One region of the Citrobacter rodentium NBRC 105723 genome, then DNA from elsewhere that is predicted to be linked to it. Evidence: predicted binding sites of a transcription regulator. Region 1 holds the regulator's gene; each other region holds the start of a gene.

Evidence for each region. The regulator Fur, encoded in region 1, represses iron uptake genes when iron is present. The targets are predictions, from matches to a motif close to ATAATAATGAGAACNACTATCAA.
Region 2: the regulator Fur is predicted to act here: its motif matches at 3,114-3,136, upstream of efeU (iron uptake transporter permease EfeU).
Region 3: the regulator Fur is predicted to act here: its motif matches at 3,664-3,686, upstream of bfd (bacterioferritin-associated ferredoxin).
Region 4: the regulator Fur is predicted to act here: its motif matches at 2,946-2,968, upstream of sodA (superoxide dismutase [Mn]).

The regions. Positions count from the first base shown of each region.
Region 1 is NZ_CP082833.1:4,835,184-4,843,260, reverse strand. Features, by position in the region: gene tcuC (tricarballylate/proton symporter TcuC) at 1-831, opposite strand, end outside; gene tcuB (tricarballylate utilization 4Fe-4S protein TcuB) at 886-2,025, opposite strand; gene tcuA (FAD-dependent tricarballylate dehydrogenase TcuA) at 2,012-3,415, opposite strand; gene tcuR (tricarballylate utilization LysR family transcriptional regulator TcuR) at 3,511-4,437, opposite strand; gene fur (ferric iron uptake transcriptional regulator) at 4,563-5,009, opposite strand; partial or broken gene K7R23_RS26020 (fur leader peptide) at 5,002-5,087, opposite strand; gene fldA (flavodoxin FldA) at 5,291-5,821, opposite strand; gene ybfE (LexA regulated protein) at 5,971-6,264, opposite strand; gene ybfF (esterase) at 6,393-7,166, opposite strand; gene seqA (replication initiation negative regulator SeqA) at 7,356-7,901, shown strand; gene pgm (phosphoglucomutase (alpha-D-glucose-1,6-bisphosphate-dependent)) at 7,925-8,077, shown strand, end outside.
Region 2 is NZ_CP082833.1:4,411,247-4,419,323, reverse strand. Features, by position in the region: gene putA (trifunctional transcriptional regulator/proline dehydrogenase/L-glutamate gamma-semialdehyde dehydrogenase) at 1-1,048, opposite strand, end outside; gene putP (sodium/proline symporter PutP) at 1,444-2,952, shown strand; gene efeU (iron uptake transporter permease EfeU) at 3,194-4,027, shown strand; gene efeO (iron uptake system protein EfeO) at 4,084-5,211, shown strand; gene efeB (iron uptake transporter deferrochelatase/peroxidase subunit) at 5,217-6,488, shown strand; gene phoH (phosphate starvation-inducible protein PhoH) at 6,994-7,782, shown strand.
Region 3 is NZ_CP082833.1:851,772-859,848, forward strand. Features, by position in the region: gene gspK (type II secretion system minor pseudopilin GspK) at 1-476, shown strand, start outside; gene gspL (type II secretion system protein GspL) at 488-1,612, shown strand; gene gspM (type II secretion system protein GspM) at 1,605-2,093, shown strand; gene K7R23_RS04070 (prepilin peptidase) at 2,080-2,853, shown strand; gene bfr (bacterioferritin) at 2,887-3,363, opposite strand; gene bfd (bacterioferritin-associated ferredoxin) at 3,435-3,629, opposite strand; gene K7R23_RS04085 (glycoside hydrolase family 18 protein) at 3,769-5,973, opposite strand; gene K7R23_RS04090 (glycosyl hydrolase family 18 protein) at 6,477-8,077, opposite strand, start outside.
Region 4 is NZ_CP082833.1:1,546,354-1,554,430, forward strand. Features, by position in the region: gene rhaS (HTH-type transcriptional activator RhaS) at 1-748, shown strand, start outside; gene rhaR (HTH-type transcriptional activator RhaR) at 874-1,722, shown strand; gene rhaT (L-rhamnose/proton symporter RhaT) at 1,719-2,753, opposite strand; gene sodA (superoxide dismutase [Mn]) at 3,041-3,661, shown strand; gene K7R23_RS07305 (dihydrodipicolinate synthase family protein) at 3,739-4,629, opposite strand; gene yiiM (6-hydroxyaminopurine reductase) at 4,782-5,453, shown strand; gene cpxA (envelope stress sensor histidine kinase CpxA) at 5,907-7,280, opposite strand; gene cpxR (envelope stress response regulator transcription factor CpxR) at 7,277-7,975, opposite strand.

The DNA.
Region 1 (8,077 bases):
AGTGACAATCAGGCTGTCGCGCGCGCTTAAATGCAGGACGGCGCGACCGTAGGTCGGGGTATAGACGGTAATAAAATAAAACGTCGTTGTGGTCATCGCCACCAGCAGCGTGCCTGCGGTGATAATGCGCCAGTTTTTAATGATGGTGGCGAAAATCTCCCGGGTGTCGGGGCGGTGTTTACGTTGCATAAACGCTTCGGTCTCCTGAAGCGAACGGCGCAGCACAAAGATCAGCGGAATAATCATACAGCCAATAAAGAACGGAATGCGCCAGCCCCATTCGGAAATGTCATCGTGACCGAGAGTGACGTTCAGGCCGTAGCCAATCAGCGCGGCCACCACAATCGCCACCTGCTGGCTGGCGGATTGCCAGCTGGTGTAAAAACCTTTCCTGCCCGGTGTGGCGATCTCTGAGAGATAAACGGAAACGCCGCCCAGCTCCACGCCGGCAGAGAAGCCCTGCAATAGCCGCCCCAGCAGCACCAGAACCGGCGCCAGTACGCCAATAGTCTGGTAGCCGGGAACAAGGGCAATCAGCAGCGTACCGCAGCCCATAATCGCCAGCGTGACCATCAGCCCTTTCCGGCGGCCGATTCTGTCGATATAGGAACCCAGCACGACTGCCCCGACCGGGCGCATCAGAAAGCCGGAGCCGAATACGGCAAAGGTCAGCATTAATGAGGCGAATTCGCTTTCTGCCGGAAAAAACGTTTTCGCAATGTAGGTGGCGTAAAAACCAAACAGAAAGAAGTCGAACTGTTCGAGAAAATTACCGCTGGTTACCCGCAGGATTGCGCCGAATGTCCCGGCGCGCGATGGTTGTTGGCTCATGGAATTGCTCTCCACTGTCTTATCATAATATTTATAGAGGTAAGATATTGCGGGTCAGTCGCCTGCGACGCCCGCCTGTTTTCCGCGCCGCTTCTCGATTGCCCATTTGAGTAACGAAGCACAGCGGTAAAATCCGTGGGCGAATTTTCCGTATGGGAGGGTTAAAAACAGCGCCATCACTACGCCGAGATGGACGGCAAGCAACACCCCCATCCAGGCGGTGTCTCTTCCGGCCAGCAGGGCCAGCCCCGTCAGGCTGGTCAGCAACAGCAGCAGAATAAAACCGCGATCCATCGGCTTTTGCCGCGCGTCGCCGTGCAGCGGAGAACGCTTAAGATTCAGCCACAGTAAACCCGCAGGCCCGACGATCAGCCCCAGACCGCCCAGCGTGCCGAGGATCACCGGTACGCTGAAAAAGGGGTAGGGCGCTTCCCATCCGGCGAAATAGTGATAGCCGGTTGCCACCACGGTAGCGGCGAAGCAGAGCATAAAACCGTAGAAGGTGAAGTGATGGAAACGACGACGCATCAGCGTGAAGGCGTCATCGGCTTCGTTACAGCCTTTGCCGTGTCCGCCGTCGAGATACTTAAGAGTCAGCGCATTATGGGCTGCTTCGGCAATTTCCACTGGCTGCGGCACCACCGGCGAGATCTCGCGCCAGAAGCGGATCACTCCCGCCATCAGCAAACCGATCGCCAGAATAAAAACGGAGCCAAACATCCACGCCAGCAGGTTATGCGGGAAAATCTGATAGAAATCACCGGCCAGCGGCGGGTGCAGCAGAGAGCCTTTCAGTCCGAGCGCCAGCAGTAAAAAGAGCACCAGGCCAAAAACCAGCGTCAGTACGGTAGTCACTCCCGCCCGACGATACAGCGCGCCGAAGGCGGCAGGTTGCGCGTAGTGTTGATACGTTTCAAGCCGGACTTCCGCCATTGCTTTCGGCACGTTAATGGCAAACTCATGGGGCGGGGCGTACTGACAAGCGTGCAGGCAGGCGCCGCAGTTATGACATAAATTAGCCAGATAGTTGATGTCCGCTTTGCCAAACGCCAGCCGCTGGGTCATTGCCGGAAAGACGGCGCAAAAACCTTCGCAGTAGCGGCAGGCGTTGCAGACCTGCATCACCCGTTCTACCTCCGCTTCTGGTTGCGTAATGATTTGCGCTTCGATGATCAATTTTTCAAGCTGCTTCATGGTTCGCCTCCTTTTGCGCCGCCAGCGCGGCTTGCTCTCCTGCGATACGGCCAAAGGTGGTGCCGATCGACATGCCGACGCCAGCGGTATAGCCCTTGCCGAGGACGTTGCCCGCCATCATCTCACCGGCGACAAACAGGTTGCGGCTGGGCTTTCCGGCAAAATGCACCGCCGCGCGTTCGTTCACCTTCAGACCGAGATAGGTAAAGGTGATCCCCGGACGCAGGGCGTAGCCATAATAGGGCGGCGTATCAATGGGGCGCGCCCAGTGCGTTTTCGGCGGCGTTAACGCTGCCGTCGCGCAGTTATCCAGCGTGGTGTGGTCAAACTGGCCGGGCTGGCAGGCCTGGTTGTAGCGGGTGATGGTATCGGTAAAGCGTTGTTCATCCAGCCCCAGCTGGCGGGCCAGTTCCTCCAGCGTATCGCCCTGCGCGCCGGGGAATACCGGCGGCATAAAGTGGCCGATGGCTTTGCTGTCGATAATGGAAAAGCCAGTTTGCCCCGGCTGTTGGGCGACCAGCCGCCCCCAGATGGCGTAGCGTTTCGGCCAGAAATCTTCGCCTTCGTCATAAAAGCGCTCAGCGTCACGGTTCACGACTACGCCTAAAGAGACGCAGTCCACGCGGGTGCAAATCCCGCCGTCATACAGCGGTGCACGGGCATCAATCGCCACGCAGTGCGACTGTGAAGGATCGCCGATAATATCCGCTCCGGCATCAATCATAAATTTCAGCAAGACTCCCTGATTAAAGCGGGTGCCGCGAATCAGAAAGTTATCGGCGGGCCATTCGCCGCGCGCGTTCTGCCCCCAGGCTTCGCGCAGCCACTCGCGATTAGACTCGAAACCGCCGGCGGCGAGCACGCAGGTTCTGGCGGTAATACGTTCGTCTCCCGCCAGCGCGGCGACAAACTCGCCGTTATGCAGTTCCAGCGCCTGCACCGGGGTGTTGTAGCGAATAGCGACCCCCAGATTTTCTGCGCTGCGGTAATAGGCGTTGACCAGCGCCTTGCCGCCGCCCATAAAAAAGGCGTTGGTGCGCGCCACGTGCAGGGCGCCGGAGAGCGGCGGCTGAAAGTTTACGCCGTGCTTACGCATCCAGTCGCGGCAGTGTGAAGAGGTGCGGATCACCAGGCGCGCCAGCGCTTCATTGGTATTGCCGCCGGTGACGCGCCAGAGATCCTGCCAGAACTCCTCTTCGGGGTAACTGTCGACCAGCACATCCTGCGGGGCGTCGTGCATACAGCGCAAATTGCGGGTGTGCTGAGAATTGCCGCCGCGCCACTCCCGCGGCGCCGCCTCCAGCAGCAGCACCGACGCGCCAGCTTGCCGGGCGGTTAAGGCGGCGCATAATGCGGCATTGCCGCCGCCGATCACCAGTACATCAACCATCGTAAACTCCATTACCTTTAACAAATGTTAAATTTGTAATGAAAATGTATACGCATGAGTTGTAAGGGCGCTATGACGCGTTCCTGAAGGCCCGTTTAGTTAACGTAAAGGGTCGCGCCGGGCCAGACTCCCGCTTCCACCAGCTGACGCATGACTTTTGTCAGCACCACGCGGGCGGCCAGGCCTGCCGGGGGGAGTTCGTCATCGGATAAACTGACCAGAAAATTGGGACGACTGAGTACCGGATTGTCGACGCCGATCACTCTCAGCGCATCCCTGTCAAGGTGTGATACCGCCGCGCCGGGCTGTAGCGTCGCGCCAAGTCCTTCGCGTACCGCCCGCATTAACAGCGCCAGTCCGTCTATTTCAGCCGCAATTTCAATGTGCAGGCCGTGCTCCTGCGCGATGGCCTCCAGTCTGCCGCGCAGCCCGTGCCCGAGGCTTGGCATAATCAGCGGGACAGAGGAGAGCTGCACCGGGGTGATGCGCTCGTCGGGAAGATTCGCCAGCAGGTCATGCGCGCCGATCAGAAACAGCCGCTCTTCCAGCACCGGCCTGGCGCTCCAGCGCAGGATTTTCTCTTTCTGGAAAACAACCGCTAAATCCAGTTGACGGGTATTGATCATCCGCTCCAGATTACCGGAAAGGCTTTCCACTACATGCAGGCGGACGTCGGGGTAGCTTTCCCGCATCGCATGGATAAACGGCATACCCAGCACCGAGGCGGTACTTGGCGCCATACCGACGCTGACGTGTCCGGAGAGGCGCGCCTCGCGCGCGGCGAGGACGGCATCGTCGGCGTGGCGTAGCGCCAGCTGCGCCTGGGAGTAAAAGGCCAGCCCGGCATTGGTCGGCGTGACGCCCCGTGAGGTGCGTTGCAGCAGGCGGATGGCGAGTTCATTCTCCAGCCGCGTCATCTGCTGGCTCAGCGCGGAGACGCCAATATCAAGGTCGAGCGCCGCGTTGCCCATGCTGCCGGTTTCCACAATGCGCACGAAATAACGCAGCTGACGAAGTTCCATTTCGAGACTCCGGATAAGAAGAGGAGGAGGAGATTTTTACATTAAAGCAACAAGGCGGTGGAGGGAAGGGGGCTGAAGCCATAAAAAAAGCCAACCGACAGGCTGGCTTTTCATCGCGAGGTAAATTATTTCGCGTCGTGCGCGTGGTCGTCTTCGCGGCAGTCGCCTTCGGCGCAGTGGCCGTACAGATAGAGGCTATGGTTCGTCAGGCGGATACCATGTTTCGCCGCAATCTCACGCTGGCGCGCTTCGATAGAGTCGTCGCTGAATTCAATCACTTTGCCGCAGTCAAGGCAGATAAGGTGATCGTGATGATGCTGCTGGGTCAGCTCAAAAACGGATTTGCCGCCTTCAAAATTGTGGCGGGTGACGATACCGGCGTCATCGAACTGGTTCAGTACGCGATACACGGTCGCCAGGCCAATTTCTTCACCCATGTCGATCAGTCGTTTGTATAAATCTTCCGCACTGACGTGATGGTTATCCGGTTCCTGAAGAACTTCCAGAATTTTTAAACGAGGAAGCGTTACTTTCAGGCCAGCCTTCTTTAATGCGGTATTGTTGTCAGTCATGCGGAATCTGTCCTGTTGCTAAACGATTCACTTCATACAAGAAGTGACAGAAATTGCACTCGAGATAATGCCTCTCATTATAGGACCGCCATCCTTAAATGAAAACTGCAAGCCTCGGGCAAATGTTAATAAAAAACGTGGTATTGCCTGGAAATGAGAGCGCCACCTAATAACTCCCGCACATTGTACAGGGATGGGCAAGAAAGTTACAAATTTGTAGCAATTATTTTGATTGCTTTTATCTATTGATGCGGCGCAAACTGAGCTGCGCCGCGTTTTCATCAGGCGTTGATGATGTCGTCGAGGTGCAGTTCGTCAGAGATCTGCTTAACCCATTTTTCCACGCGCTCAGCGGTCAGTTCCGGCTGACGGTCTTCGTCGATAGCCAGGCCAACAAAGTGATCGTCATCGGCCAGCCCTTTTGACGCTTCAAAATGATAGCCGGCGGTTGGCCAGTGGCCGACGATGGTCGCGCCGCGCGGTTCAATAATATCGCGGATGGTGCCTAATGCGTCGCAGAAGTATTCCGCGTAATCTTCCTGGTCGCCGCAGCCGAACAGCGCCACCAGCTTGCCGTTGAAATCAATCTCTTCCAGGGTCGGGAAAAAGTCGTCCCAGTCGCACTGCGCTTCGCCGTAGTACCAGGTCGGGATGCCGAGCAGGAGAATGTCATAGCCTTCGAGATCTTCTTTGCTGCTTTTTGCAATGTCGTGCACATCGGCAACATCTTTACCAAGCTGTTTTTGAATCATTTTTGCGATATTTTCGGTATTCCCGGTGTCGCTGCCGAAAAAAATGCCAGTGATTGCCATGAGTAAAGTAACCTCTTGAAACTTATTGAAATGGTGGGGGCGAATTGCCCACAGATAAGGGCAATCATAGCAGAACAGTCAGGTATGCGGAAATAGCAAACGCACGCGAGTGCACTTCATGCTACACGAAAGTGGTTAAAGCGGGGAAATCAGAGCGCTCCCTGGCCGCGCAGCGCCGCCAGTTGGGTCATCAGCATCTCTTCGATCAGTTCGCTACGGCTCATATTGCGGGATTCCGCCAGCTCATTGAGGGCATCGACGGCTTCGGCGTTGAGCTTGAGTTCGACACGCTTAAGGCCACGAACTTTATCGCGTTTTAGCTGGTTGCGCTTGTTGATGCGCAGCTGTTCATCGCGGGAAAGCGGATTGGTTTTCGGTCTTCCCGGGCGACGCTCGTGCGCGAACAGATCTAATGTCGTACGGTCCGTTTGTTCTTTGGCCATGATTTTGGTGACTTCGGGGAAACAATCAGCCAGGCCTCTGCCCGGATGGATAGCGCGCCATCATACATCAGCGAATGAGGCGCGCCAACGTTAGCGCACGTAATCGCGCGCGGACGCTGAGTTTTTAATCAGTCGGCGATATCGTTCAGATAGCGGCGGATGGCGCGCAGCACCGCGTCGGGCTTTTCGGCATGGACCCAATGGCCGGCGCCGGCAATCACATGGGCGCGCGCCTGCGGGAACTGGGCGAGCAGATCCGCGCGATACGCTTCGGTGACGTAAGGTGAGTTGCCGCCGGGGATAAACAGCGCCGGGCGATCCCAGGCCGCAACCGGCTCCCAGCCGACAATATGCGGATACTGATCCCACAGTACCGGAACGTTAAAACGCCATTCGCCGTCGACATACGATTTCAGCAAAAACTGAATCACGCCTTCCTCTTTGAGATGCTCGCGCATCACCGCCGCCGCCTGCTGGCGCGTCTGCGCATCCGATGTCGTCACCGCGTTGATCGCCGCGAAAATCTCGTCGTGGCGTCGCACCTGGTAGTCCACCGGGGCGATATCGATCGCCACCAGGCCATCAATCCGCTCCGGCGCCAGCGCGGTCAGGGCCATCACCGCTTTACCGCCCATCGAGTGGCCGATAAAGGTGGCCTTTTCGATCTGCTGCGCATCCAGCGTATCGCGCAGATCCTGCGCCATCGCCGGATAATCCATCCGCGGGTCGCGCGGCGAAAAGCCATGGTTGCGCATATCGACCTGAATAATGTCATGGTCGCTGACCAGCTCGCGCGCCAGGCCGCCAAGATTGTCCAGGCTGCCAAACAGACCGTGAACAAGGACGATGGGAGAATTATTGTGCAGGTTTTGTGCAGTTTGCGCTCGGATATTCAATTTCATGGCAAAGTTCTTTTTTTCGCTCTGTCGGGTTAGGGTATTATGTTGACCATTCTGCCGCCGGGCTGCAACTGATACGGTTTACTCCGAGTTTTTCGTTCAGCCAGGCTTGACGCTATCCGCTGTTGGGATTTGCTCCTATAATTCCAACGATTTGTATTCAGATCAGATAAGACACCGCACTGGATTAAGATGAAAACGATTGAAGTTGATGATGAACTCTACAGCTATATTGCCAGCCACACGAAGCATATCGGCGAGAGCGCATCCGACATTTTACGGCGTATGTTGAAGTTTTCCGCTGCATCACAGCCTGTCGCTTCCGCAACCAAAGAGGTTCGCGCCGCGCAGCCTGTGAGCGCGGAGACGAAGCCCGTCAATCCTGTCAAAGATAAGGTGCGCGCCATGCGTGAGCTGCTGCTGTCCGATGAATATGCGGAACAGAGAAAAGCGGTGAATCGCTTTATGCTGGTGCTGTCTACACTTTATTCACTGGATCACCAGGCGTTTGCCGAGGCAACCGAGTCGCTGCATGGCCGCACGCGCGTTTACTTCGCGGCGGATGAACAGACGTTGCTGAAAAACGGTAACCAGACTAAGCCTAAACATGTGCCAGGCACGCCGTACTGGGTGATCACTAACACCAACACCGGCCGTAAATGCAGCATGATTGAACACATCATGCAGTCAATGCAATTCCCGGCGGAATTGATTGAAAAGGTTTGCGGAACAATTTAATGCTTGCATAAAAGGACCAGGCAATGGCAATCCACACCCGTGCAGGTCAACCTGCGCAACAAAGTGATTTGATTAACGTCGCCCAGCTGACGGCGCAATATTATGTCCTGAAGCCAGAGACAGGGAATAAAGAGCACGCGGTGAAGTTCGGCACCTCCGGACACCGCGGCAGCGCT
Region 2 (8,077 bases), 420 kb from region 1:
AAAGCTCTTCCATTACCCGATCGTACTGCGCGCGGCTGTAGCGCGGATGCAGGGCGGAGAGCTTAATTGAGATGCCGGGACCCTCATAGATGCCGCGACCGTTAGAGGCTTTGCCGATAGCGTGGATCGCCTGCTGGTAGGAGACCATATAGGCCTGGGCATCGGCGGCGGTGAGCGCGGCTTCGCCGAGCATATCGTAGGAGTAGCGGAAGCCTTTCTCTTCCAGCTTACGCGCGTTCGCCAGCGCTTCGGCTATCGTTTCGCCGGTGACGAACTGTTCGCCCATCAGGCGCATCGCCATGTCGACGCCTTTGCGGATCAGCGGTTCGCCGCGCTTACCGATAATGCGGTTCAGCGAACGAGAGAGGTTGGCTTCATTATGGGTGGATACCAGTTTGCCGGTAAACAGCAGTCCCCAGGTGGCGGCGTTAACAAACAGCGACGGGCTGCGGCCAATGTGCGAATGCCAGTTGCCGTTGCTGATTTTGTCGCGAATCAGCGCATCGCGCGTCGCTTTGTCCGGGATCCGCAGCAGCGCCTCCGCCAGGCACATCAGGGCAACGCCTTCCTGCGAGGAGAGCGAGAACTCCTGCAACAGGCCCTGCACCATTCCGGCGCGGCCGCTGGCGGTTTTCTGGTTGCGCAATTTATCCGCCAACTGATACGCCAGTCGGTGCGCCTGTTCAGCGACCGGCTGCGGCAGGCGCGCCTGCTCCATCAGCATGGAAACCGCGTCGGTTTCAGAACGACGCCAGGCGGCGGTAATGGCGGCGCGTGACACCGACTGCGGGAGGATCTGTTCGGCAAATTCGAGGAACGGCTGGTGCGTCTCTTCCTGCGGTGAAACGGCTTCATCGCTCTCATTCGCCGCTCCGGCCAGCAGCGCGGGAAGCTCCGGCAGCGCCTCTTCACTTTCCAGTTTTTCGAGGTAGGTAAAAATGGCCTGCTTAATCAGCCAGTGCGGCGTGCGATCGATGCGCGTCGCCGCTGATTTAATTCGCTCCCGCGTAGCGTCGTCGAGTTTGACCCCCATCGTGGTGGTTCCCATGCCATGTGCTCCTGTTGTTCGGTAATGTCCTGCTGAAAGTTACCGAGAAATATCTATCATGTTGCAACTTTGTGCAACCACGTTAAATGTGACCTGCATAACAAGCTTAAAAATGAATGAATTGTTAATAAAAGAAAATAAACAGGCGAGGGGGTAAACAATGGCGTTCTCTTTTTCTCTGCGATAGTTAACATTTTTAAAAGGTGCAACCGCAAAAAATGTGAGAGAGTGCAACCTGTAAGAAAATAGTATTCCTCAGTGATAAAATTTGATGTAAATGATGTGTTAAATCGATTGTGAATACCCCGCGCTTCCGGCAGGATACGGTCGCCTGGCAATTACAACGCTTTGCTACGTTCCGGCAGGGCAATAAAACAGAAAAGACTGGAGAATTTATGGCAATTAGCACACCGATGCTGGTGACATTCTGTATTTATATTTTTGGCATGATACTGATTGGTTTTATCGCCTGGCGTTCAACCAAAAACTTTGATGATTATATTTTAGGTGGCCGCAGCCTTGGCCCCTTCGTCACGGCATTATCCGCAGGCGCATCGGATATGAGCGGCTGGTTGCTAATGGGGTTGCCCGGGGCGATTTTCCTGTCCGGTATTTCAGAAAGCTGGATCGCCATTGGCCTGACGCTGGGCGCGTGGATCAACTGGAAGCTGGTCGCCGGTCGCCTGCGCGTTCATACTGAACACAATAATAACGCCCTGACGCTGCCGGACTATTTTACCGGCCGTTTCGAAGACAAAAGCCGAATCCTGCGTATTATCTCCGCGCTGGTGATCCTGCTGTTCTTTACCATCTACTGCGCTTCCGGGATTGTGGCTGGCGCGCGTCTGTTTGAAAGCACCTTCGGCATGAGCTACGAAACCGCCCTGTGGGCAGGCGCGGCGGCGACCATTCTTTATACCTTTATCGGCGGCTTTCTGGCGGTAAGCTGGACCGATACCGTGCAGGCCAGCCTGATGATTTTCGCGCTGATCCTGACGCCGGTGATAGTGATTATCAGCGTGGGCGGCTTTGGCGACTCGCTGGAAGTGATTAAGCAAAAAAGTATTGAAAACGTCGATATGCTCAAAGGGCTGAATTTCGTCGCTATCATCTCCCTGATGGGGTGGGGATTGGGCTACTTCGGCCAGCCGCATATTCTGGCGCGCTTTATGGCGGCGGATTCTCATCACAGCATCGTTCACGCGCGTCGTATCAGTATGGCCTGGATGATCCTCTGCCTTGCAGGCGCGGTGGCGGTCGGCTTCTTCGGCATCGCTTACTTTAATAATAATCCGGCGCAGGCTGGCGCGGTGAATCAGAACGCCGAGCGCGTGTTCATTGAACTTGCGCAAATCCTGTTTAACCCGTGGATTGCCGGTATTCTGCTCTCCGCCATTCTGGCGGCGGTGATGTCAACGCTGAGCTGCCAGCTGCTGGTTTGCTCCAGCGCGATTACCGAAGATCTGTATAAGGCGTTTCTGCGCAAAGGCGCCAGCCAGCAGGAGCTGGTGTGGGTAGGGCGTATTATGGTGCTGGTGGTCGCGCTGGTGGCTATTGCGCTGGCTGCGAACCCGGATAACCGCGTACTGGGACTGGTGAGCTACGCGTGGGCCGGTTTCGGTGCCGCCTTTGGCCCGGTGGTGCTGTTCTCCGTCATGTGGTCGCGCATGACCCGCAACGGCGCGCTGGCGGGAATGGTTATCGGCGCGGCAACCGTCATCATCTGGAAACAGTTCGGCTGGCTGGATCTGTATGAAATCATTCCGGGCTTTATTTTTGGCAGTATCGGGATCGTTATTTTCAGCCTGCTGGGTAAGGCGCCGTCAGCTGCCATGATGCAACGCTTCGCCGAGGCGGATACGCATTACCATTCCGCGCCGCCATCGCGTTTGCAGGAAAACTAATCCGTCCCTTTGCGCGCCGACTTCCGCACGCTTTCCTTTCAGGCCCGCCTTGCGCGGGCCTGATTATTGGCCTCGCTTCATTAGCACATTATCAACCCTTATCACGCTAAGTGTTTACATTCGGACATCATTCTGAGTACATTCCGCTTGAGTTTTTTGCTTGCGTAATGATAATCACTATCAATGTAATTTACTTTTCTTTGCATCAGTTGACTGAGAATAACGTTTAAGGGTGTCCGGCATGTTTGTTCCATTTCTGATTATGCTGCGTGAAGGGCTGGAGGCCGCGCTGATCGTCAGCCTGATTGCCAGCTATCTGAAGCGTACCCAACGAGAACGCTGGATTGGCGTGATGTGGATTGGCGTCTTTCTCGCCGCCGCGCTTTGCCTGGCGCTGGGCGTTTTCATTAATGAAACCACCGGCGAGTTTCCGCAAAAAGAACAGGAGCTGTTTGAAGGTATCGTCGCGGTCATTGCGGTGGTCATCCTTACCTGGATGGTTTTCTGGATGCGCAAGGTGTCGCGCAACGTCAGAGTGCAGCTCGAACAGGCGGTGGACAACGCGCTGCAGCGCGGAAATCATCACGGCTGGGCGCTCATCCTGATGGTATTTTTCGCCGTTGCCCGCGAAGGGCTGGAGTCGGTCTTTTTCCTGTTGGCGGCATTTCAACAGGATGTGGGCATCTGGCCGCCGATCGGCGCCGTGCTGGGGCTGGCAGTCGCCGTGGCGCTCGGTTTCTTACTCTACTGGGGCGGTGTCCGCCTGAATCTCGGCGCCTTCTTTAAGTGGACCAGCCTGTTCATTCTGCTGGTCGCCGCGGGTCTGGCGGCGGGGGCGATCCGCGCCTTCCATGAAGCGGGCTTGTGGAATCATTTCCAGCAGATCGCCTTCGATATGAGCGGCGTGCTTTCCACCCATTCGCTGGCGGGTACCCTGATGGAAGGGATTTTTGGCTACCAGGAAGCGCCGAGCGTCAGCGAGGTGGCCGTCTGGTTTATCTATTTCATTCCGGCGCTGGTGCTATTTGCTATGCCGCCGCGTGCAGGCACAACGGCATCGCGCGCCGCGCCATAACGCCGTGCGATAAAGTCTTTTAATTAGTTACAACATACTTACTGAAAGGGATGGTCATGACGAATAACTTCCGCCGTAGTGCGCTGCTGCCTGGCATGGCTGCGCTGTTTGCTTCCGCATTGACGGCTCACGCCGCCGATATACCAAAGGTTAACGTTACGGTAACCGATAAACAGTGCGAACCGATGACCCTCACGGTGAACGCCGGTAAGACGCAATTTATTATTCAGAACCACAGCCAGAAAGCGCTGGAGTGGGAAATACTTAAAGGGGTGATGGTGGTTGAGGAGCGAGAAAATATCGCCCCCGGCTTCAGCCAGAAAATGACCGCCAGCCTGCAGCCTGGCGAATATGAGATGACCTGCGGCCTGCTGTCCAACCTGAAAGGGAAGCTGATTGTGAAAGGTTCATCGACAGCGGATGCCGACAAGAGCGACGCGTTACTGAGTCTGGGTAGCGCCATTACCGACTACAAAAAGTATGTCACTGCCGAAACCGCGCAGCTGGTTGCCGGGACCAAAGCCTTTACCGACGCGGTGAAGGCGGGTGATATCGAAAAAGCGAAATCCCTCTACGCGCCGACGCGCCAGCACTATGAGCGCATTGAGCCGATTGCCGAGCTGTTCTCCGATCTCGACGGCAGTATTGATGCCCGCGAAGATGACTACGAACAAAAAGCCGCCGATCCGAAATTTACCGGCTTCCACCGCCTGGAGAAGGCGCTTTTCGGCGATAACAGCGTCGAAGGGATGGAAAAGTATGCTGACCAGCTGTACGCAGACGTACAGGATTTGCAAAAACGCATTAGCGAGCTGGCCTTCCCGCCGTCAAAAGTGGTGGGCGGAGCCGCCGGGCTGATCGAAGAAGTCGCCGCCAGCAAAATCAGCGGCGAAGAAGATCGCTACAGCCATACCGATTTGTGGGATTTTCAGGCCAACGTTGACGGCGCGCAGAAAATTGTCAATCTGCTGCGCCCGCAGTTGCAGAAAGCGAATGCGGAGCTGCTGGTGAAGGTCGATGCCAACTTTAAAAAAGTGGATGTTATCCTCGCCAAATACCGTACTCAGGACGGCTTTGAAACCTACGATAAGCTGACTGATGCTGACCGTAATGCGCTGAAAGGCCCGATTACCGCGCTGGCGGAAGATCTGGCGCAGCTACGCGGCGTGCTGGGACTGGATTAAGCGCTATGCAGTACGATGATCAACACGGCGTGAGCGAACCGTCACGCCGACGTTTACTGAAAGGGATTGGCGCGCTGGCGCTGGCTGGCAGCTGTCCGGTTGCCCATGCGCGCACCCCGCAAAGCGCGCCGGGCACCCTGTCTCCCGACGCGCGTGGTGAAACGCAGCCTTTTTATGGTGCGCATCAGGCCGGGATCCTGACGCCGCAACAGGCGTCAATGATGCTGGTGGCTTTTGACGTTCTGGCAAGCGACAGGGCCGATCTTGAACGCTTATTCCGTTTGCTGACGACGCGCATGGCCTTTCTGACGGCAGGTGGACCGGCGCCGGAAACGCCGAATCCGCGCCTGCCGCCGATGGACTCCGGTATCCTCGGGGCCTACATCGCGCCGGATAACCTGACCATGACCCTGTCGGTTGGTCATTCATTATTTGATGAGCGTTTCGGTTTGCAGGCGCAGCGGCCAAAGGCGCTACAAAAAATGACCCGCTTTCCAAATGACTCGCTGGATGCGGCGCTTTGTCATGGCGACCTGCTGTTACAAATTTGCGCCAATACTCAGGATACGGTGATTCATGCCCTGCGCGATATCATCAAGCATACGCCGGACCTGCTGAGCGTACGCTGGAAGCGGGAAGGATTTATTTCCGATCACGCGGCGCGCAGCAAGGGTAAGGAGACGCCCGTTAATTTGCTCGGCTTTAAAGACGGCACGGCGAATCCCGACAGCCGTAACGAAAAGCTGATGCAGGCGGTCGTTTGGGTGACGCCGGAGCAGGACGAACCGGCCTGGACGACAGGCGGAAGCTATCAGGCGGTGCGGGTGATTCAGTTTCGCGTTGAGTTCTGGGACCGGACGCCGCTTAAAGAACAACAAACCATTTTCGGACGCGATAAGCAGACCGGCGCGCCGCTGGGTATGCAGCATGAGCACGACGAGCCGGATTACGCCAGCGACCCTGACGGCAACGTGATTGCGCTGGACAGCCACATCCGTCTCGCCAATCCGCGCACCCCGCAAACGCAGTCCAGCCTGATGATGCGCCGGGGATATAGCTATTCGCTTGGCGTGACCGGTTCCGGCCAGCTCGATATGGGGCTGCTGTTCGTCTGTTATCAGCACGATCTGGAAAAAGGTTTTCTGACGGTACAGAAGCGGCTGAACGGTGAAGCGCTTGAGGAGTATGTCAAACCGATTGGCGGCGGCTATTTCTTTGCGTTACCCGGCGTAAAAGATGCGAACCATTACCTCGGGCAGTCTCTGCTGGAGGCGTGAGATAAAACCCCATCGCAGATGGGGTTTTCTTTTGGTTGCGACAAATTTTTATCTCTTCCGGTTCTGGTAATAATTTTGTCATCCTGATGTAAGAGAATGCCGCCAGTGATAAACGCCAGTGCGGTTGAATTAATGTGAACGTATTGTTGCAATATTGATGGTTTGTGATGTACTTATAGATAATAGCGGTAGTTCCCGGCGGTGAAGTGCCTTCACTATGGAGATCGCGGATGGTCAGGTCCTGTACTGGACATGCTTTACAACATCAAAGCTGTACTCTGCGCGGAAGTTTCTCCTCCGGTCGTCATCTCGTCACTATTCATTTTCTGTCCTCTCTTTATTTTCAATGTATTACCGACGTCATATGCGGTGCGCGTAGCCGTGTGCGGCGTCTTTTCGAAAGGCAAGCTATGGCTTACAAGGAAGCCAACCCTCGGATGTTTGTGCGCATAATCGCGCTGCCAACGGCGCGTGTGATGAATACCAACAACTCAAGGTGCTATCCATGGGAAGACAAAAAGCAGTGATCAAAGCTCGTCGTGAAGCAAAACGTGTGCTGAGACGCGATTCGCGCAGTCATAAGCAGCGTGAAGAAGAGTCGGTCACCTCGCTTGTGCAGATGAGCGGTGTAGAAGCCATCGGCATGGCGCGCGACAGCCGCGATACCACGCCGATCGTGGCGCGTAATGAGGCTCAGTCGCACTACCTGAATGCTATCGAGAGTAAACAACTGATTTTCGCCACGGGCGAAGCCGGGTGCGGGAAAACCTGGATCAGTGCGGCAAAAGCGGCAGAGGCCCTGATACATAAGGATGTAGACAGGATCATCGTCACCCGTCCCGTTCTGCAGGCCGATGAAGATCTTGGCTTCTTGCCTGGAGACGTAGCGGAGAAGTTTGCTCCCTATTTCCGGCCCGTGTATGACGTGCTGGTTAAACGGCTGGGAGCTTCTTTTATGCAATATTGCCTGCGCCCTGAAATCGGTAAGGTGGAAATCGCGCCGTTCGCCTATATGCGCGGACGTACATTTGAAAATGCAGTGGTCATTCTTGACGAGGCTCAGAACGTCACTGCCGCGCAGATGAAGATGTTTTTAACTCGCCTCGGGGAGAACGTCACGGTTATCGTCAACGGGGATATCACCCAGTGTGATTTACCGTCTCACGTTCAGTCAGGGTTAAGCGATGCGCTGGCCCGCTTTAGCGAAGACGAGATGGTGGGGATTGTTCGCTTCGGCAAAGACGATTGCGTTCGCTCGGCGCTCTGCCAGCGCACGCTTAATGCGTACAGTTGAAAAGATGTATGGCGTTCAGAGCCCGGGTAACCGGGCTTTGTTTTTTGAAGAGCCGTAGGCCGGATAAGGCGCTTGCGCCGCCATCCGGCGATACTTACGGGTAGGGTATTGCTGCGTCCGGGGGGGATTGACTCGCTGCGCTCGCCCTGCGGGCAGCCCACTCACTGCGTTCGCGGTCTGTCCAACTGGCTACGCCAGTTGTCGAACCCCGGTCGGGGCTTCTCATCCCCCCCTGTCTTTGGGATGAAAAAAAAGCTCGTACTTTCGTACGAGCTTTTTCTCGAATATGGCGATG
Region 3 (8,077 bases), 1.4 Mb from region 1:
GGAAAGGGTTTGCCGCTAACCAGCTGTTGCTCACCGTCGACGAGGCGCGTCAGGTTAAAGGTATGACGGAAGCCATTTTTCAGCGTTTGTCGCCGTTTATCTGCACACAGTTCAGTAACGCGCTTTCCGTCAATGTGAATGCTCTGACGGAGCGGGATGCCCCGCTTCTGGCTGCGCTTTTTCTCAATGAGATCAGCGATAGCGACGCAAAAGCGCTGTTGCGCAAGCGTCCGGAGGAAGGCTGGCAGAACGTCGATGCATTTTTATATCAGGCGCAAAAAGAGTATTCCGCCACCAAAACGCTGGTGGATGCGCTCAAAAAAATGATCGGTGTTCAAAGCCAGTATTTCCGGGTCGACGCGACCGCCCGACACGGTGAATTCACGGTGGGAATGCGCAGTTGGCTCTACTACGACGAAAAAAACAAGACGCTCAGGACCTGGTTACGCCAGTTAACGGCAGGTGACGAAGAATAAAAGGGAATTTAATGGCTTTTTCGACTTTGGTTATACGTCTCACTTCTGATGAGCTGGAGTGGGCGATTCATGACGAAACGGGCTGTGGCGAAATCCATCGGCTCCCGGCCGGACAGCCGCTGACAGCGCTACCGCGCCCTCCGGAGGTACAGCTCGTTCATTTGCTGATCCCGGTTGCTCTGGCTACCTTCAGAAGACTGGAAATCCCCACGGCGGGCTATACACTGACGCCGCAGAAAATCCAGTGGCTGGCGGATGAAACGCTGGATGAATCCTCGCCGCCGCTACACTGGACCATAGTCTGGCAAACGGAAGGCGTTGTATGGGTGGCGGGCGTTGAACCGGCGGTGATGCAGACGCTGATGCTTCCTCTCACCGCCGGCGGTATACGGCCCGACCATGTCACCCTGGACGCGCTCTGTCTGCCAATCACGACTGACGGCTGGACAGTACTGAAAGATGAAGAAGGCTGGCTGCTGAAACCTCATGAAGGCCGCGCCTCGCGCCTCAGCGAGGAATGGCTCGATCATTTACTGACGCATTACCGACCACAGCAGATAACCAGCTACGGCGAGCTGCCGGAAGCGCATACCGCAGATACCAGCTGCTCGCCGCGCCCCCTTCTGTCGCTGTACTCGCCAACGGAAAGCGTTAATCTACTACACGGGCGACTGCGCCCGTCTGCCCCGGCAACCGCCGGAATCCGGCGCCTGAAACGACTGGCGCTTATCGCCGTGCTGATGCTGCTGTTGTGTCCGCTACTCTCACGCGCCATCGTCGGTTTTCAACTACACCGGCTGGAACAACAGCTGACCTCCACGCTTGAGCAGCGCTGGCGCAGCTACATCCCGCAAAACCGGCATCGCGGTAATCTGCAGGCATATCTGCCAAAACAGCTACAGCAGCGCTTTCCCGCGCCGTCCATTCTGCTCCAGCGTCTGGGACAAGGCATGGCCGCGTTTCCCGCCCTGGCGCTGGAGGGTATTCGCTACGATCAGCAGCGCCAGTCTCTTCAACTGTTTATCTACGCCAGCGATGAAGATCAGATAAAGCAGTTTATTACCGCTGACGCCGTAGGGCTTCCCTTAAAAATTGAAAAACACGATCAGGGACTGTGGACATTACGCAATGAGTAAACGTATCAGAGAGTGGCTGCAACAGAAAAATCCAACCGAACAGCGGATAGTGATTGCGCTGTTTATCCTCTGCGTTGCCACAATATACGGCTGCGGGCTGTGGCTTCCGCTTAATCACACCGTGGACGCTCTGCAAACACGCTGCAACAAGCTGCGCCAGGATATGGCGTGGCTGGAAAAACAGGCGCAGGCCCGTGGCGTTCTGCCGCAACGCACGCCGGAAGAACCGGTTGCCAGCCTGTTGAAAAAAGAGGCTGAACAGGCGGGATTTTCAGTTACCCTTACGCAAAACAGCGCCGACGGAGTGGAAATTTCCGCAAACGATATCAGCCAGCAGGCTTTTACTGCCTGGCTTACGCGTTTGCAGTCCCGACATGGTCTGTATGTGGAAACGCTTGAATTTCACGCCAGCCCCGCCAAAGCCGACGCTATAACGCTCAGCAAAATGACGGTAAGGACCGTGATTAATGATAAGCGCTGAAATGTGCCTTCTGTTTACGCTGGCGGGCCTGGTTGCTGGCAGTACGATGGGGATGGTCACCTGGCGACTGCCAATAATGCTTGATCAACAGACCGCACCGGCGAAGCTGAATCTGTGGCTCCCTGCTTCGCACTGCTGTCACTGTCGGCAATCGCTGCGCTGGTACGATAATATTCCCCTGTTCAGTTGGATCTGGCTACGCGGAAAATGCCGCTATTGTAAAAACACGATCGCCGTTCGCTATCCGCTCTCGGAGCTGCTTTGCGCCCTTGCCGCCCTGTTTTGCTATCTTTATCATCCTGAAGCCATTGCGCTGACGATAGCGCTGTTCCTCTATTTCTGGTTTGCGCTGGCGCTATGCATAATCGACCTGCGTCATTTGCTGCTGCCCGATAAGCTCACGCTGCCGCTGCTGTGGTGCGGCCTGCTTTTTAACAGTTATACCGGCCTCATCTCCTGTGAAGAGGCGATTACAGGCGCGGCGGCAGGCTACGCTTCACTCTGGTTGCTCAACGCCTTCGTCAGACTGTTATGGCGCAAAGAGGGCATCGGTTATGGGGATCTTAAACTGTTTGCCGCGGTGGGCGCGTGGACCGGCTGGCAAAGCCTGCCGCCAGTAATTTATATCGCGGCCATGATGAGTATATTCTACGGCCTGCTGATGATTTTGCGCACCCGCCGCCGAATTTCCGTGATTCCATTCGGACCGGGGCTGGCCGTAAGCGGCTGGGGATATTTCTGGTGGATGGCGTCGCTGTAAAATCAGGAAGGACAGAAGTCCTTCCTGCAGCTTTTATTTTTCTTCACGAATCTGCGCCTGAAGGTAGTTCTGGATGCCCATTTTATTAATCAGCTCCAGTTCCGTTTCAAGCCAGTCAATATGGCCCTCTTCATCAGCGAGGATCTCGATCATCATATCGCGGCTGACATAGTCGTGAACGCTGTCGGCGTAAGCTATCGCTTCGCGAAGATCTTTCGCGCCTTCCAGCTCCAGACGGAGATCCGAGCGCAACATCTCTTCGACATCTTCGCCGATGCCCAGTTTGCCAAGATCCTGCAGATTAGGTATGCCTTCCAGAAAGAGAATACGCTCGATATATTTATCGGCGTGCTTCATTTCATCAATAGATTCATGGTATTCCACGTCATTGAGACGTTTCAGGCCCCAGTTTTTGAACATTCTCGCATGGAGAAAATACTGGTTAATTGCGACAAGCTCGTTTCCCAATAACTTATTGAGATAATTTATTATCTTAACATCACCTTTCATTATATAGACCCTCCGCTTTCACACTTAGAGCGTAGATGGGGCTACAGGGATGTCAAAAAAAAGAGTGCGGCTCAGGCGATCTCTTTGAATTCGGGCATTTGCGTTAACTCGTCCTGCATAACTTCTCGCGCAGCGCGAACGCATTTACCGCATTGATTTCCAACGGGAATAAACTTGCGTAATTGCTGAAATGACTGAGGATGAAACTGGCGAACCGCCTGGCGGATCTTTTTATCGCTAATGCCGTTACATAAACAGATGTACATATGCGCTCCCGAACCATGAACACCGTTATGATAAATGATTATTGTTCTCATTACAATTCAAAAAAACCCCGCCAAATCCGTAAAGAAATGACGGGATTATTTTCAACAAGTTAGCTCAAAAATATATCGACTTCGATTATTACTTCATATCGGCAGTAGCAACAAAACTCGAAAGTACAGGACCTTTTGTATTTGGATTATATCCTGGCATATTTGATTCAGCCGACAAAGAGTAAGTACTGCCAACTTCAAGTTTAATCGGGCAACTCATTGTCACTACGCCATTTTTGGTAGACTTATAGCTATAATAGACAGAGCCTTTATAGCTTTCGCAAATATAATTTTTGCCATCTTTTTTAACAACATAGCGATTTTCGCCCTTTTGCGCATTCTCTTCGAGTTTCGCTTCAAGTCTGCTATTTGCTTTATTATAGGCAAAACCTTTTACTGGCTCAGTGGAAGCAGACGGCAGGTGCTCCTCTGAAACAACCAGTTCGCCCAGAATCGGACCGCCAGTATTGATAGACAGACCCGGACTGCCTGACTCAAGACTTACGGTAAGCTTGTCACCCAGAACGAAATTGGTTGAACAACCCATCGTGGTAATACCATTACTGCTGCTTTTAGTACCGTACAGCACATCACCCTTATAGCTTTCACATAAATATTTGCCGTTAAATTTTACGATATAACGATTTGATTTTTTCTGCGCGGTTGCCTCTATCATGGTGTAAACACGACCATTCACCATAGTGAAATCCTTCACATCTGAAGGGGGGTTGAGGACTCCCTCAACAATTTCACCCAGTTCATGCTCCGGCGTATCACCGCTCAGATCCCAGATTATCGCCCCGCCATAACCGTTCTGGTTGATAAAGTTGACTTTCTTCTGTACTGACTCAGCGTCATCGTAGGTCAGGAATTCTTTGGTTTTGGCATTGTATAAATAAGGTACCTGTGACTCCGAATCCCAGTAGCGGGTCCAGTCGGCGGAAGCGGCATACTCCTTCAGCAGATAGTACGGGTTGGTTCCGGTAAACTGCCCTTCATCATCCCATGCGCCATGCACGGTCGCAGAGCCAGAGGCGAATAACCCCGGCAGCCCTTTGACAATCTCTGTCGGCGCCACGTTACCCCATCCACGACCATAATAAGGGATGCCCACCATCAGCTTGTTTTTGGGCACCTTCCACGTTGAACTGTATTCCTGCAGCGTGGAGGCAACATTCAGCTTCTGATCGGCATCCTTGCTGTTGGCATAAAGCGGCGCATTATGACCGGTGATGGAGTCAAAAGCGCCGTGGATGTCGTAAGCCATCACGTTGACGCTATCCAGTAACGGCGCTGTCGTTTCCGGATTGATGTACTGAATGTTATTGTGGTTAGTGGTCACTGCGGCCGAAAGCTGGAAGTATTTATCGCTCTGTAAACCGAGCGCATCAAGTTTGCTGCGCAGCGTCTGCACCAGACTGGTGAAGTTTGCTCTTTCGGCGTCGCTGTCCGGGTATTCCCAGTCAATATCAATACCATCAAAGCCCCATTCCTGCATAAAGGCAATCATGCTGTCGGCAAGTTTATTGATACCTTCCTGGGTTCTGGTCGCCTCCTCAAATACTCCTTCTTCGGAGTTATTCCAGCCGCCGACGGAAACCATATTGGTCACACCGTTTTGCTCGGTCAGCTTATCCAGCTGGCGCAGCAGTTCAGGACCCTTATAGGTGTCGTGAATAACCACTTCGCCACCCTTGATCACCGCAAAACCATAGTTCAGGTGGGTGAGCTGGCTGAAGTTAATTTTATCCGGGGTGAAATAGTTATGCGCTTCATACACACCCCACTCCGGGAAATAACCGATAACCTTGCGCTGCGCCGCAACTTTATCTTTCCCTTCTTTCTGCAAATCTGCCGCCTTTTGCCCGCTATATGGGGTAAAGGTGAACGTCGCCAGATTCTGGATCTGAATCGGACCGACCCTCAGCCAGACGGGATCGCTTCCCGGGATCCGGCCCGGATCCGCCCACCACTGGCTCTGCCAGTAATAGCCGTTATAACGGACCAGCGTTCCCGCCGTACCGTAAGTCGCCGCGGGATCATAATCCACGGAATTAATCGCATTATTATCCTTTTGCGCCACAATAACGGTGACAGAACCCGGGAAATTATTCTCACTGGCATCCGTCCAGGCTTCCCACGTATTACCATTATTTTTACTCAGCATCTGACTGCTGTTAAGCCCACTGATCGTGTTCGCGTCATCATTCATTGACAACGTCGCCGCAAAGGATGAGAAAGTGAGTGACATCCCTGCAATAAACATTGCAGCCGTTAATTTATTGAGCTTCATATATTATCCTTAATAATGTAATGTAGCAACTGATGTAGCCGCCATTGCTGGCTCCGTTACCATAAAGAATAAATAAGCAGACCACAATTACCCCTCTGCTTATTAAAAGCACCTGATTATTTATCAATAAATAATGGTGATATGCAGAAATATCGGCATGGTAATTTTTTGTCATTACATAAAAATCACTAATGGAAAGGCTGGTTTTTTATTTTTAATGAACCGAAGCTAACGGGTGTCAAACAGAAACTATTATTGATAACTATAAATACCAGACTTACAGAGAGCATAAATATAGAGAGAGCAAATACTAAAATTATGTAAATTTTTGTTTCCCTACTATTATTACTTATGTGAATAAGCTTAAAGGCTTCACAGAAGAATTAAAAGCAACAGAAATTATATAAAAATGCAACTTCAATATGCTGAGTTACTATAAGATGATCCCGAATGTTTCGGGATCATCTTCCTGTAAAGGATTTATTCTCTCGAAATCCTCTGGGTTACTTCAACATATCTTCGGTAAGAATAATTGTTTTCAGCTCTGTCTCTTTGATCCAGTTATCTTCAACCAACTTAATCACATCACCAGCCTGCGGTTTGTAATAATATTGTAGCTTTATTTCTTCATTAAGGCCATTATCCACACTCCAGTGTTTACCGTAATACGATAAATTTCTTTCCGTGTGCCCCATATATTTACCATTATGATAAGCAACAAATTTACGTGTCTTGAATGCTTCTTTAGACAAAGTCAGCCGCATGTTCCGCTCAGTTGGACCAGTATAAGGTTCAAAAGAGATGACCCCATCCGTAATCATCTTCTCAAAAACATCATCGACAATCTCACCCAGCTCATGTTCCGGCGTATCACCGCTCAGATCCCAGACTATCGCCCCGCCATAGCCGTTCTGGTTGATAAAGTTGACTTTCTTCTGCACTGACTCAGGGTCATCGTAGGTCAGGAATTCTTTGGTTTTGGCATTGTATAAATAAGGTACCTGTGACTCCGAATCCCAGTAGCGGGTCCAGTCGGCGGAAGCGGCATACTCCTTCAGCAGATAGTACGGGTTGGTTCCGGTAAACTGCCCTTCATCATCCCATGCGCCATGCACGGTCGCCGAGCCAGAGGCGAATAACCCCGGCAGCCCTTTGACAATCTCTGTCGGCGCCACGTTACCCCATCCACGACCGTAATACGGGATGCCCACCATCAGCTTGCTTTTTGGCACATTCCACGTTGTGCTGTATTCCTGCAGCGTGGAGGCAACGTTCAGCTTCTGATCGGCATCCTTGCTGTTGGCATAAAGCGGCGCATTATGTCCGGTGATGGAGTCGAAAGCGCCGTGGATGTCGTAAGCCATCACGTTGACGCTGTCCAGTAACGGCGCGGTCACTTCCGGGTTGATGTACTGGATATTATTGTGGTTAGTGGTCACTGCGGCAGAAAGCTGGAAGTACTTATCGCTCTGTAAACCGAGCGCATCGAGTTTGCTGCGCAGCGTCTGAACCAGACTGGTGAAGTTTGCCCTTTCGGCGTCGCTGTCCGGGTATTCCCAGTCAATATCAATACCATCAAAGCCCCACTCCTGCATAAAGGCAATCATGCTGTCGGCAAGTTTATTGATGCCTTCCTGGGTTCTGGTCGCCTCCTCGAACACTCCTTCTTCAGAGTTATTCCAGCCGCCGACCGAAACCATATTGGTCACGCCGTTTTGCTCGGTCAGTTTATCCAGCTGGCGCAGCAGTTCAGGGCCTTTATAGGTGTCGTGGATAACCACTTCGCCACCCTTGATCACCGCAAACCCATAGTTCAGGTGGGTGAGCTGGCTGAAGTCGATTTTATCCGGGGTGAAATAGTTATGCGCTTCATACACGCCCCACTCCGGGAAATAGCCGATGACCTTGCGCTGCGCCGCAACTTTATCTTTTGCTTCTTTCTGCAAATCCGCCGCTTTTTGCCCGCTATACGGGGTAAAGGTGAACGTCGCCAGATTCTGGATCTGAATCGGGCCGACCTTCAGCCAGACGGGATCGCTTCCCGGGATCCGGCCCGGATCCGCCCACCACTGGCTCTGCCAGTAATAGCCGTTGTAACGGACCA
Region 4 (8,077 bases), 2.1 Mb from region 1:
GCATCATCATGATTTTCATGAAATTGTGATTGTGGAACATGGCACCGGCATTCACGTTTTTAACGGCCAGCCCTATACCATTAGCGGCGGCACGGTGTGCTTTGTTCGCGACCACGATCGGCACTTATATGAACATACCGACAATCTGTGTCTGACTAACGTGCTCTATCGCTCGCCCGATGCGTTTCAGTTTCTCTCCGGGTTGAATCAGCTGCTTCCCCAGGAGCGGGACGGCATGTACCCCTCGCACTGGCGGGTAAACCAAAGCGCGCTGGCGCAGGTACGCCAGCTGGTGGCGCAGATGGAGCAGAACGACGATGAGATGGATCTTCCCGCGCTGGCGAACCGCGAAATTCTGTTTATGCAGCTGCTGGTATTGTTGCGCAGAAGCAGCCTGATGGAGGGGGCGGAAAACAACGATGCGCGGCTGAATCAGCTGATGGCCTGGCTGGAGGATCATTTCGCCGAGGAGATCTGCTGGGAGGCGCTGGCCGAGCGGTTTTCGCTTTCCCTGCGCACGCTGCACCGCCAGCTCAAGCAACATACCGGATTAACCCCGCAGCGCTATCTGAATCGCCTGCGTCTGATTAAAGCCCGCCACCTGCTGCGTCACAGCGATGAAAGCGTCACCGAGATCGCTTATCACTGCGGTTTTGGCGACAGTAACCACTTTTCGACGCTTTTTCGCCGGGAATTTAACTGGTCCCCGCGCGATATCCGTCAGGGGCGCGATGCGTTGCTCCAGTAACGCGAAAGCTATCACCGTTTTTTGCCGCCAGTTTGCTGATAATCACTCCCTTGAATGCCGGATGGCGTTCTGTAGGCCGGATAAGCGTAGCGCCATCCGGCAGATATTCAGGTTGAGGTAACGTGGTGGCGAATCAGCTGGTCCTGTTAAAAAAAGATTTCTTTGCCGGTGACGAACAGGCCGTCGCCGTCGCCGATCGCTATCCGCAAAACGTGTTTGCGGAACATACGCATGAGTTTTGTGAACTGGTGATGGTCTGGCGGGGTAACGGACTGCATGTGCTGAACGATCGCCCCTACCGTATTACCCGCGGCGATCTGTTTTACATTCGCGCCGAAGATAAACACTCCTACACCTCCGTTAACGATCTGGTTTTGCAGAACATTATTTACTGCCCGGAACGCCTGAAGCTCAACGTTGACTGGAAGGCGGTAATACCGGGCTTTAACGGCGCGACAAGGCAGGCGCACTGGCGGCTCGGCAGCACCGGCATGGCCCAGGCGCGGCAGGTGATCGGCCAACTGGAGCATGAAAGCAACCAGCGCGAGCCGCTCGCCAACGACATGGCGGAACTGCTTTTCGCCCAACTGGCGTTGACGCTGAAGCGCTATCGCTACGCCACAGACAACCTGCCGGCGACCTCCAGCGAAACGCTGCTTGATAAACTGATCACCGCGCTGGCAGGCAGCCTTGAGCGCGCCTTTGCGCTGGATAAATTTTGCGATCGGGAAGGGTGCAGCGAACGCGTATTGCGACAGCAGTTCCGCAATCAGACCGGCATGACTATCAACCAGTATCAGCGGCAGGTGCGTATCTGTCATGCGCAGTATTTACTGCAGCACAGTCGGCTGATGATCAGTGAAATTTCCATGCAGTGCGGTTTTGAGGACAGTAATTACTTTTCCGTGGTGTTCACCAGGGAAACCGGGATGACGCCCAGTCAGTGGCGTCATCTCAGTCATCAGAGCAATTAGCTTGCCATACCGAGGCCGACGATATTGGCGGCGATGATAATCACCACGCAGCCCAGGCTCAGCACGCTGACGGGACGGCGACCGGCGTTTTTCCACTCTTTCAGCACCAGACCGACGATGCCGCCGCACAGCACATAGAAGCTCATGTGCAGCATCCAGCTGATGTAATCATACTGCGCCGGAATGCGCGCATGGCCCCAGGCGTAGAAGAAGAACTGGAGATACCACATCAGGCCGCCCAGCGCGGAGAGCAGCACGTTGGAGATAATCAGCGGTTTTGCCAGCGAGAAGTCGGCTTTTATCGACAGGTTCTTCACTTTTGCCAGACGGATAAAGCAGAAGCCGAGGTTAATCAGCGCGCCGCCGCCCATAATAACCACGTAGCTTGGCAACGCGACGTACAGCGGGTCGACGCCCAGCGCGGCCGCCGCTTCGTGCATCGGTTTTGCGGCGTTCATCGCAAACGACATACCCGCGGAGAAGATGCCGCACATTACCGCCAGCAGCAGACCTTTTTTCAGGTTAAATTCTTCGGCCCTGATGCCCATTTTGCGCTCTTTGAGCTGTCCCGCGCGGGTGACGATGCCGACGCCAATCAGCGCGACCAGCACGCCCAGCAGGGTCATTCGTCCGCCTTCGGTATTGATCAGCACGTCAAAATTGCCGTTGATGATCGGCGTCATTAGCGTACCGACAATCAGCGTAATGCCGATGGCGATGCCAATGCCCATCGACATGCCGAGATAGCGCATGGTCAGGCCATAGTTAATGTTGCCGATGCCCCACATCGCGCCGAACAGGAAGACAGGGAGCAGGGTTGAGAGGTTGAAAGAACTGTAATAGCCCCAGAAGTCCGGTAACAGCATGGCGCTGATGGCCCACGGCAGGATCAGCCACGACACAATCCCGCCAACCGACCACATCGTTTCCCATGACCATTGTTTGACCTGTTTGAACGGAGCATAGAAACAGGCTGCACTGGCCGCGCCTATCAAATGCCAAAAAATACCCATCGTAATCGCGTTACTCATCACGTCATCCTCATTGTTTTTATCGCCGGTATTACCCCTCCGACGTAATGAGTTTAAAAATTGCGCAGATGATTAACCTTTTGACAATTGCCGCGGTGGCGGTGTTGATGGCAATCAGATCGTTAAGTGGGTGATTTGGCTCACATAACGAAAAAAGGGCGGCAAAAATATAACCACACAAAAACTACGGCATTGATAATCATTTTCAATATCATTTAATTAACTATAATGAACCAACTGCTTACGCGGCATTAACAACCAGCCGCTCGATAATAATGGAGATGATTATGAGTTATACACTGCCATCCCTGCCGTACGCTTACGATGCCCTGGAACCGCACTTCGATAAGCAGACGATGGAAATCCACCACACTAAACACCATCAGACTTATGTAAACAACGCCAATGCAGCGCTGGAAAGCCTGCCGGAATTCGCCTCTCTGCCGGTGGAAGAGCTGATTACGAAGCTGGATCAGGTGCCTGCCGACAAGAAAACCGTCCTGCGCAATAACGCGGGCGGCCACGCTAACCACAGCCTGTTCTGGAAAGGCCTGAAAAAAGGCACGACTCTGCAGGGCGATCTGAAGGCCGCTATCGAACGCGATTTCGGTTCCGTTGAGAAATTTAAAGAAGAGTTCGAGAAAGCCGCAGCAACCCGTTTCGGCTCCGGCTGGGCATGGCTGGTGCTGAAAGGTGATAAACTAGCCGTAGTTTCTACCGCCAACCAGGACTCCCCGCTGATGGGCGAAGCGATCTCTGGCGCATCCGGCTTCCCGATCCTCGGCCTGGACGTGTGGGAACACGCTTACTACCTGAAATTCCAGAACCGTCGTCCGGACTACATCAAAGAGTTCTGGAACGTGGTGAACTGGGACGAAGCAGCAGCCCGTTTCGCGGCTAAAAAATAAGTCAATTAGCCGGATGGCGCGAGCGCAATCCGGCCTGCAATGGCCTGTTTAAGCCCGGTAAGCCGGGCTATTTTCATTTAGCGGCCAAATACCTCGTCGATGGTCCGGCACTGTTGTTCATTCAGTTCACCGCCCGCATTGCGCGATACGCCGGTGCAGTAGCCAAACTTCCGCGACACCACCGTTTTGATGGTGGTGACAAAATCCTCGCCGATGGCGTAAATCGCCATATAGACGCCGATCTTCTGCTGAATCTCCTGTAACGCGGCGAGATCGCCCGCCCGGAACGCCTCACGGGCGCTGACAAACAGCTCCGGCATAACGTTGTTCAGCCCGGAGATAATCCCCGCGCCGCCCGCCAGCAGGTTGGGAATGTAATACTCGTCATAGCCGGAGAGCACGGCGAAATCGTCACGTACCGCGCGGGTCGCTTGAATCATGCTACGGGTATGCGACTGGCAGTCGACGGTATCTTTAATGCCAGCGAAATTCGGGAATTCGGCGGCGAGAGTGGCGATCAGCTCCGGCGTTAAATCGCAGCCGGTGCGCGCCGGAAAGTTATAGGCGAACCATTTACCGTCAAGCTGTTGCCCCAACCGGCGGAAGTAGCTCAACAGCTGTTTTGCCATCTGGCCGTAATAATAGGGCGGCAGTACCATCACCGCGTCGTAACCGGAGCGATACGCTTCCTGCGCCATCAGCAGCACATCCTGCAAACAGGTGGCGGAGACGTTGGCAACCATCTTCAGCGTGCTCATGGCGCGCGCTTCGCGAATCAACAACAGCCGCTCTTCAACAGAGAAGGAGGCGAACTCCCCGATACTGCCCATCAGTAAAATCACGTCGATCTTCGCCTCGGTCAGGCGTTGAAGATGCTGCTTCAGCCCCGCGAGATCGATCTGTCCGTTATGATCCATCGGCGTAATGGAGGGGCACCAGACGCCAGCAAACTGCGTTTGATCTGTCACGTTGTCGACTCCTTATTATGAAATGGCGTTTCAAAAACACCTTCATTGATAGCATGTATCCTTCGGCATCATGTGAATCGCGCTCTCATTTTGCGCACCTGAAGTAAAATAATTGTGGTTAAATAAGGCAAATTATCGGGGAGAGGGAACAGATGCGCTATCCAGTAGAGGTATTTACCGGCAGGATTCAGGACTATGCGGGAAACCGTCCCAGCGCGATTGCCAAAATTCAGGTCGATGGCGAGCTGATGCTGACGGAGCGCGGTCTGGAAGGCGACCAGCAGGCGGAGAAGAAAATCCACGGCGGGCCGGATCGCGCGCTGTGCCACTACCCGCGCGAACATTATGCGTACTGGGCGCGTGAATTCCCCGGACTGGCGGATCGGTTCGCGGCGCCCGCTTTTGGCGAAAACCTGTCGACGGAAGGGCTGACCGAGGAGAATGTCTTTATCGGTGATATCCTGCGCTGGGGCGAGGCGCTGATTCAGGTGACGCAGCCGCGTTCGCCGTGTCATAAGCTTAACTTCCATTTCGGCATCAGCGATATGGCAAGCCAGATGCAAAACAGCGGTAAAACCGGCTGGTTGTGCAGCGTGATTGCGCCAGGGAAAGTGTCGACCGACGCGCCGCTGGAGCTGATTTCACGCGTCAGCGATGTATCGGTACAGGAAGCGATTGCGATAGCCTGGCATATGCCGTTTGATGATGAGCAGTATCACCGTTTGCTGTCGGCGGCCGGGTTGTCGAAAAGCTGGACCAGAACGATGCAGAAGCGCCGTCTGAGCGGCAAAATCGAAGATCAGTCGCGGCGTCTGCGCGGCTGACGGAGCAGGCAAGGGAGAAATATCACCCGGCCGCCATCCGGTGCTATTTGCCTGATGGCGCTGCGCTTATCAGGCCTGTGGGCGGTGCGCTTAACGGGGTTGCGGTTGTAGGCCGGATAAGGCGGAACGCCGCCATCCGGCGCTATTTGCCTGATGGCGCTACGCTTATCAGGCCTACGGGCGGTGCGCTTAATAGGGTTGCGGTTGTAGGCCGGATAAGGCGGAACGCCGCCATCCGGCGCTAATTTGCCTGATGGCGCTGCGCTTATCAGGCCTACGGATGGCGCGCTTAGCGGGGCTGCGATTGTAGGCCGGATAAGGCGGAACGCCGCCATCCGGCGCTAATTTACCTGATGGCGCTGTGCTTATCAGGCCTGTGGGCGGTACGCTTAGCGGGGCTACGGTTGTAGGCCGGATAAGGCGTTTACGCCGCCATCCGGCAACTCAGCGTTATTACGAACGCTTATACAGCGGTAACCAGATCACCAGCCGCAATCCGCCCAGCGGGCTGTCTTCCGCCTTTACCCAACCACGATGCTGCTGGATGGCGGTTTCGACAATCGCCAGCCCCAGCCCGGTGCCGCCGGATTCGCGATCGCGCGCTTCATCCGTTCGGTAAAACGGGCGGAAGATCTGCTCGCGGTCCTCGGGACTCACGCCCGGACCATCGTCATCCACGGTGATGGTAATCCCGTCTTTATCCACCGCGAAGCCAACTTCTATCTGCGTATGCGAATAGCGCAGCGCGTTGCGGACGATATTTTCCAGCGCGCTTTCCAGCGCGTTCGGGTTGCCGTACAGCGGCCACGGCCCCGGCGGGAAGTTCACCGTCAGCGATTTGCCCATCTGTTCGGCTTCAAAGGCGGCGTTGTCCAGTACTTCGCCCCACAGCTGGTTGGCTTTCATCGTTTCGCTGACCAGCGCGTTTTTCTGCTGATTGCGCGACATCACCAACAGGTCGTTGATCATGCTGTCCAGACGCTGCGCTTCGGTTTCGATACGCTCAAGCTCTTTGCTCTCGCCGCTGCGGCGGCGCAGCAGCGCGGTGCCCAGCTGTAAGCGGGTCAACGGCGTTCTCAGTTCATGCGAGATATCCGACAGCAGACGCTGTTGGGTGGTCATCATGCGCTCCAGCGCGGTCACCATCTGGTTAAAACTGGCGCCTGCGGCAAGAAATTCCTGCGGGCCAGCCTCCAGTTCCGGATGCTGACGCAGGTTGCCCTGGGCCACCTCGTCGGCGGCGTTTTTCAGCTTACGCGCCGGTTTCGCCAGGCTCCAGGCCAGCCACAACAGCAGCGGGGAGCTGACCAGCATCGTGACGATTAACAACAATAGCGGGCGGTCAAACAGCAGGTTAATAAAATCGGATTGGGAACTGCTGGCCGGTCGAATCAGGTAAAGCTGGTAATTATCTTCTCCGTCCCTGACGGAGAACGGGCCAACCATTTCTACGCGACCGTACTTTTTCTTCTGCGGATGATCGGCGTTATCCGCCTGACCAATGAAGTTACGGATGATCTGCATTTCGCTGCGTTCAGCGCCGATCACGCGTCCTTCAGTGGTCACAAGCAATAGCCGCTGTCCAGGCGGCGCCCACTTGTCAATCGCGCGGAACAGGCGACGCCACCACATTAAATCGTTTGGCGGATCGTTCGCGAGTTCAGCCTCGACGTGTTGCTCTATCATCAACCCCTGGCGCTGTTCGCTGTCCAGCAGCTCGGTCATTTGACGCGAGTCGAGCTTGGGCAACATCAACACCAGCATCAGCACCAGCGCCAGCGTTAACCAGAAGATGGCGAAGATGCGCGCGGTTAAGCTACCTATCATGAAGCGGAAACCATCAGATAGCCGCGACCACGCAGAGTTTTAAACCACGGGTGGCCATCTTTGCGCTCCGGCAGTTTGCGACGCAGGTTCGAGATATGCATATCGATGGCGCGGTCAAAAGGCGTCAGACGTTTGCCCAGCACTTCCTGGCTGAGATGTTCACGCGATACCACCTGACCGAGATGCTGCGCCAGCAAATAAAGCAGCGTGAACTCGGTGCCGGTGAGCTCCAGCGTCTGCCCGTCAAAGCTGGCTTCCTGACGCCCCGGATTGAGGCTGAGCGCGTCCACTTCCAGCGTCGGCGAGCTGTTATCGCTGCTCTGCTGCTGTTCGCTCCAGTGCGAGCGGCGGAGGATCGCGCGGATACGCGCCACCAGTTCGCGATCGTTAAACGGCTTCGGTAAATAGTCATCTGCGCCCAGTTCAAGCCCAAGCACGCGATCCAGTTCGCTGCCGCGGGCGGTCAGCATAATAACGGGGGTCTGGTGTGTCTGGCGAAGCGCTTTCAGGGTATCAATGCCGTTTTTCTTCGGCATCATGACATCAAGCAAAAGTAAATCGATGCTGTCGTCCAGAAGCTCCAGCGCCTGTTCCCCGTCATGGGCAACCAGCACGTTGAAGCCTTCCATTTCCAGCAGTTCCTTTAAAAGGGATGTCAACTCTCGGTCATCATCAACTAACAGGATTTTATTCATTGTTTACGTACCTCCGAGGCAGAAATTACGACATCAAGCGCCGCTAATCCATGACTTTACGTTGTTTTACACCCCCTGACGCATGTTTGCAGCCTGAATCGT